2 regions of the Rothia sp. CCM 9416 genome follow, and region 2 is predicted to be linked to the other one. Evidence: riboswitches for the same ligand, from Rfam matches in the RefSeq annotation. Region 2 holds a riboswitch; the other holds the start of a gene.
What was found. Region 2 has a riboswitch for thiamine pyrophosphate ahead of ACN080_RS00125 (ECF transporter S component). Riboswitches for the same ligand answer to the same signal wherever they lie in the genome.

Region 1 (3,385 bases), on a different contig from region 2:
GTGACTGCTGAGGCCAGCAGGACGGCGCTGCATCCGAGTTCCATGGCGAGCGCGGCTTCTGAGGCTGTGCCGATTCCGGCATCGAGGATGACGGGTAGCTCGGTCTGCTCTGCGATCATTTGGATGTTGTGGGGGTTGAGGATTCCTAGGCCGGTGCCGATGGGTGCGCCTAGGGGCATGATGGCGCTTGCGCCGGCGCGTTCGAGTTGGCGTGCCACGATGGGGTCATCGTTGGTGTAGGCGAAGACGGTGAAGCCGCGTGAGGCGAGCTGTTCGGTGGCCTCGAGTAGTTCGAGGGTGTCAGGGAGCAGGGTGGTTTCGTCGGCTATGACTTCGAGTTTGACCCAGTGGGTTTCGAGTGCTTCTCTGCCGAGTTCTGCGGTGAGGGTGGCGTCTCTGGCGGTGTAGCAGCCGGCTGTGTTGGGCAGGATTTTGATGCCCTTGCGTTGGATGATGGAGAAGAGTGATTCGCTGGTGGTGGGTGTGTAGCGGCGTAGGGCTACGGTGGTGAGTTCGGTGCCCGATGCGGTGAGGGCTTCTTCTAGGTTGGTCAGGGAGGTGATTCCGCCTGTTCCCATGATGAGCCGGGAGTTGAGTCTTACTCCGTCGATGATGAGCTGGTCCTTGATGCCGGTCATGGTACTAGCCTCCTTGGACTGCGGTGATGACTTCGAGTGTGTCGCCCTCGGCTAGCGGTGTGTCTTGCCAGGTGCTTCGGGGTATGACGGTTTGGTTGCGGGCTATGGCGATTCCTCGGCGGGTGTCTTCTTGGGCTAGTGAGCTGCCGTGGAGGTGTTCGACGGCGGTGAGCACGGTTGCTGTTTCGGGGAGGGTGGTGGGTTGGCCGTTGAGCAGGATGTTCATGGGTGTGCCTTTCGGTTTGAGGGCAGGGGCGGGTTTAGCAGAGTGTCAGGGTTAGAGGGTATCGGGTTGAGCGAACCTGTAGGGGTTGCAGGTAGCTAGGTCTGCCAGGTCTTGTTCTGTGGTCTGGCCGGTGAGCTGGCGGGTGATGAGTTGGGCGGCCCAGGGGGCCAGGAGGATTCCGTGGCGGAAGAAGCCGGTGGCTAGCAGAGCGCCGGTGATTGGCTGGCCCCGGTGGGTGAGCTGGCCGATGAGGGGGATGTCATCGGGGGTTCCCGGTCGGGCGCGCGCTGTGGCCTCGTGTATTTCGAGTTCGCTCAGGGCGGGCACGAGTTCGTGGGCGTCGCGCAGGAGCTGGTAGATTCCGCCTGCGCTCAGTCCGGTTTGCTGGTCTTCTCGCATGGTGGCTCCTAGGACCAGGGTGTTGTCCTTGCGCGGAACCAGGTAGACGGGGTTGCCCCGGACAACCCCTCGGATGGTCCGGGTGAGGAAGGGCCGTTGGTGGGGCGGGACCGTTAGGCGCAGAATATCGCCGTGGACGGGCCTCAGCGGCAGACTTTCTAGCGAGTCCGGGCCGTGCAGTTGGGTTGCGGCAAGCCCGTTGGCAACTACCACTTGGGTGCTGGCCATGCTCCCTTGGTTCCCATCGGCATCAACCCAGCTCACACCGGTAACCGTGCCGTCTTCTAGGGTGATGCCCTGCGCACTTGCACGAATAACCCTTCCCGCAAGCTCTTGGTCAAGGGCGCGCATCAGGCGGCGTGGGTCTATCTGGTGGTCTTGGGCTATGGCAACGGCTCCGGCTAGCGAGGGGCTGAGGACGGGTTCGCGGCGGCGAGCAGCTCGGGCTCCGATGGGCTCTGGTGTGAGCCCCAGTTCTTGCTGGTAGGTGGCAAGTTCAGTCAGGTGCTGGGCATCGGCCCGGTCAAAGGCCAGCACAAGGGTTTCGGTGGGCCTCCACCCGACGCTCTGGCCGCTAGTGGCCTCTAACCTTGCGACAAATTCGGGGTAGAGCTGGGCGGAGGTACGCATCAGCGGGAGCAGGGCCTCTTGGCGGTACTGCACTTCTGAGATAGAGGCCAGCATTCCGGCGGCGGCAAAGGAGGCACCGCTACCCGGGTGCGGGTCTAACACAATGGGTTGCCGTCCGGCCTGGAGCAAATGCCAGGCTGTACTGAGCCCGATGACTCCCCCACCGATAAGGACGATGTCGGCCTGCTTGGGTGGTGTCGCTTCAGGGTCTTGCCCCGAAGAACCTATCCTTGGTTCCTTCTGGCAGTTGAGCAGGGTACTGGACATGGTGAACAGATCCTTCCGGCGGCATGACCCGCATCAAGTTGACGGTCGGCTTTCGCCCTCTCAGCGCGCTTTGGGCACAGGTGCCGCGCGCTCCCGTATGTTCTGCCCCTAGTATAGGAAGTAACAGTGTCTGAAAAAAATAGATACGTGACTCGGGAGGTAAAAATGCCCCAAAAGAATTTTGTTAACGTCACAGAGCCGTCATATACGCGCGCTCAAGGCCTTGAATTACTGGCCGCGGCTCAGCTCTACCTGTGCACTGATGCGCGCACCGAGCAGGGGGACCTCACAGAATTTTTGACCAAGGCTTTTGACGGGGGCGTGGATATTATCCAGCTGCGCGATAAGACCCTGCCGGTCAATGAAGAACTTGAAGCACTCGCACTACTAAAAGAGATTGCCCACCGGGCGGGCAAACTTTTTGCAGTCAATGACCGGGCCGATATTGCCGCACTGGTAGGGGCAGATATTTTCCATATGGGCCAGACCGATCTGACACCCAATCAGGCCCGTAGTTTGCTAGGCCCCGATGTGCTCTTGGGCCTATCAACGCACACACCGGCCCAGGGTCTAGCAGCTTTGAGTCACCCCGAGGTTGACTACTTCGCCTGCGGCCCGGTCTGGGAAACTCCCACCAAGCCCGGCCGTCCGGCCGCTGGCCTAGACTACATCAGCTACATCGCCGCCCAGCAACCGCGCAAACCCTGGTTTGCTATTGGCTCTATCAACCAGGAAAGCCTGCCGCAGGTAGTACAGGCAGGAGCCAGCCGGATCGTCGTGGTTCGCGCCCTCACCCAGAGTTCCGATGTTTCCAAGGCCGCTCACCAGCTCCGCCAGGGCCTGCCTCCACTACTCGGGGCATAAGATAACCTGGTAACTCACCAAGCAGGCAAGGGAAAAGGGGCTTTTCGGTGTACGGTCTTCTCGATGATGTTCTTATGGGGCACGATTTTGTGTGGCGAGATATCACCTGGCGGGAGCGCGCCCCGGTTCTGACAGTTGAACCTCTCCAAGCCGGTAAGCCAGCGGGGCAGGTTCATACCCTACCTATCACCCCGGGTGCCTTCCTAGGGGTTCGGGTTCTACAGCCCGGGGAAGAATCTGCGGGAACCTACTGCACCGGTTATGCCCAAGCCAAGACTGATGGACCCGGTTTTACTCACCTGCCCTGCCCCAGCTCCGCCCTGGTGCCAAAAGGTAAGCAGTGCCCCACTTGCCTGGCCCG
Region 2 (3,385 bases):
CAGGTTCGAGCGTCCTGGCCGAAAGTGGGCTCATCCAGTACCAGGATTTTAGGCTGGGTCGCTAGCGCGGTAGCCACCGAGAGCCTGCGCTTTTCACCACCGGAGAGCGTGAAGGGGTTGGCCTCTTGCAGGTGGGTAAGCCTCAAGCGTTCTAGGAGCTGGTCGGTAGCCTGGGCCAGGGAGGCTTCATCGAGGCTTTGCTTGCGGGCCCGTGCCAGGTGGCGGGGGCCAAACTCCAGTTCAGCTCTAACAGTGGGTGCGATGAACTGTTGCTCTGGGTCTTGGAAGACCAACCCAATTCGATCGGCCAGTTCAGCTGCTGGCCAGCTGGCTATGTCCGACCGATAGCGCTCAGCCAGATCACCGGTCAGGTGGGGGTGGGCAATGACATGCCCGGCCACCGGGTAGAGCAGGCCGGTCAGGGTCAAAGCCAGGGTTGATTTGCCACAACCGTTGGGGCCTAGCAGGGCTAAGTGACTGCCAGCGTAGAGCTGAAGGTTGATACCCTCAGCAACTACAGGTAGGTCTAGGGTAGGTTTTTGACCCGATGCCAGGGCGCGAGCGCGGTGCTTGAGCTGGCGACGGCTGGGGTAGGCGCGAGTAAGGGTCAAGTCACGGGCTTCTAGCACAAGTGGACCCAGCGCAGGGCTGTCCTTTGTGGGTGCCGGTGGGTGCGGCTGGTAGCCTGGCACCCAGACACCAGCATCAATGAGTTCCTGGCCTGCCTGGCTGAGCACGCGTTCAGGTGGACCATCGTGGCTGATACCGCCCTTGGCGCCGAGCACTATGATCCGGTCCATGTGCCGAGCCCAGATATCCAGGCGGTGTTCGATAACAACAAGGGTTGAGCCTGTCTCTTGGCAGGCTGCCACCACAGCGTCTCGAACCTCTATGACACCTGCTGGGTCCAGGTTGGCGGTTGGCTCATCGAGCAGCAGGGCGCCTGGGTTCATGGCTAGGATGCCGGCTAACCCCAGCCGTTGCTTCTGCCCGCCGGAAAGGGCCGATGTTGACCGGCTGTAGTCTAGGTGACCTAAACCCACGGCCTTGAGGGCGCTTTTGACCCGCTCCCAGATCTGGGTGCGGGGGACGGACAGATTCTCGGGGCCAAAAGCAACGTCATCACCAACCCTGGCTAGGACCACGGAGCTTTCCGGGTCCTGTTGCATGAGCCCGCAGGTCCCGCGTGATTGGGCGGGAGTCAGGCCGTTAACGGACAGCTCCCCCAACTGGGATTGGCCGTCTTCGTCTTCTAGCAGGCCACCTAAGGCCTGGAGCAGGGTGGTTTTACCAGCGCCGGAAGGGCCCACCAGGAGCACCTTCTGACCGGGTTCAATCTCGAAGGTCAAGTTAGAGAAAGTGGGCTTGGGCCGCCCCGGGTAGTGCCACCCGAACTCCCGGGCCCGGAAGTGGGTCCCCCGGCCTCTTGACTCTGGGCTGGGGGACGCAAGCTGATGATCTTCTGCGGTCAACGCCCTAGCCCTTTGAGCTAGCTGATCCGCCCCGGCGGGAAGGCCTGCGAGCGGCCCGCCCTGCTGCCAGGGAATCTAGCGCGCCGGTTGAGACCAGACCGCGCACCAGCAACCAGGAGACCAGACCGGCCAGAACCAGGCCCGAGATCATAGAGCACAGAACATAGATGACTGCTTTTTGACCCACCATCTCACCGGCATAGTAAATGATGATTTCTGAGATCCCCATAGCGGCACCTGAGGCTAAACCGGCCAGCATGGCGGTGGCGAGGTTCCAGACCTTGTAGAAGAAGATCAGGAATATCAGCTCAGCACCCAGGCCCTGAACTAGGCCAGAGATTACTACAGTGAAGTTGTAGTGGGTGCCCAAGAGGGCCTCGATGACTGCCGCCAGAAGCTCGGTGTAAAGGGCTGCACCGGGTTTGCGGATGACCAGGGCACCCAGCAGACCCGCAAGTAGCCAGACACCCCCGGCTAAGGGGGAGTATTCAGGGGCCAGGGCTAGGGTGGTAGTGATGGCGGAGTAGCCAAAATTTGACCAGAGCCAGAAGATCAGGGCGCAAGCTACGGCCAGCACCGATGCTACGACGATATCGTTGACGCGCCAGGTGAGCGCGGATTTCTTGGACATAAAGCCTTCCTTTGGTGAGAACAGCAAAGGGGGCATGCACCGGCGCACCTGGGTACGCCTATTTACTTCGACTCCCTAGCGCCGGTACTAACCGGATCAGGTTGGAGGGTCTGCATGTGCACTCTCAGCGCCAGTCTGGCGCTCCCCTGTCGTTTATGGTTACCCGCCGGTCTCAGAGCGGGGTCCCAAGCATGGAACCCTTCCAGTATAGAGCAAGCCGGGATACCCACGAAAAATGAACAGTTATCCAGGCTGCGGGACTTCCCTAGTGTCTTTGTGCATAAGCTACAGCAATCATGAGGTGGCTCATGATCCACCCATCGACGGTGAGGAAGGTGAACTGCCGCGCCCTCCACATTCCACTACAGCGGCTGAATAAAGGCCCCCAGCACAACACTGGTTACTATCCATTCATTCCAGGCATTGTGAAAAAATAAGACCGAAACTGGGAGTTTCTATTTTTATAATCAGACTCGTGTCTATAAAAACTACTCTTTAAATACTCTAGGGCTAGCAATTATCTTGCCTATCACACCAAGGGGTAGTTCCTGGAAGGTACCTCCTATTCTTAGCGACAAGTCTATAAACGGCCTCCATGCAGGAACCCAGCAAGGGAAAATTATAGATTCTTGAGAACAGCGACAGGCCGGTAATTCTATCTAAAAACTTCATAAAACCCCTTGCCCCAGTAAAATACTGACGGTTCTTTATGTAAACAATAGATTTACTAAAATCACACGCATATTCTTGCTCGCTAGATTTTTCAAACACCTGGTAAGGAATAAAATCCACCAGATTATTTCTGTCTAGTTTAATAAGATAATCAACGGTTTTTGTACAAAAACCACAATTTCCATCAAAGATAAACAATTCTTTCATCTAAAAACCTCCATCTTGTTTATCAGCCTAGGCCATACGTCCATAAAATACAGGGCATGGCCCCACCAGGAGCACCGTGAGGATCCCCCCTTACCCGAACACCTACCTAAGCCCCTGATAAGCTCTTCAGTCATCAGGAGCAGACCGCGCTCACTTTGCCTGCCCTATACCCCAACCCTAGCGGGCAACTCACACCCTAACAATAAGTACTGATAGTCTTAGGGCAAGGGGCCATCCGGCCCGCCACACCAACAGAAGGGATCCCTCATGAACCCCCTCACAAAAATTGCAGGCTCGGCCGCCTCTCTAGGCGGTATCGCCCTGGCCAACAAGGTACTAGCCGCTAGCTGGGTTCGCATCACCGGCAACGAACCGCCAGAAAACAACCCCAATGAGGAAGAAC

Region 1: linked by a shared signal. The riboswitch ahead of thiO (glycine oxidase ThiO) and the one ahead of ACN080_RS00125 (ECF transporter S component) in region 2 are both predicted to bind thiamine pyrophosphate.

What each region holds. Positions count from the first base shown of each region.
Region 1 covers NZ_JBLXXR010000009.1:444-3,828, reverse strand. The annotation lists gene ACN080_RS05130 (thiazole synthase) at 1-638, opposite strand, end outside; gene thiS (sulfur carrier protein ThiS) at 643-864, opposite strand; gene thiO (glycine oxidase ThiO) at 916-2,160, opposite strand; TPP riboswitch at 2,153-2,267, opposite strand; gene thiE (thiamine phosphate synthase) at 2,326-3,024, shown strand; partial or broken gene ACN080_RS05110 (hypothetical protein) at 3,072-3,385, shown strand, end outside.
Region 2 covers NZ_JBLXXR010000001.1:22,076-25,460, reverse strand. The annotation lists gene ACN080_RS00130 (ABC transporter ATP-binding protein) at 1-1,472, opposite strand, end outside; gene ACN080_RS00125 (ECF transporter S component) at 1,477-2,103, opposite strand; TPP riboswitch at 2,159-2,261, opposite strand; gene ACN080_RS00120 (thiol-disulfide oxidoreductase DCC family protein) at 2,614-2,982, opposite strand; gene ACN080_RS00115 (DUF4235 domain-containing protein) at 3,250-3,385, shown strand, end outside.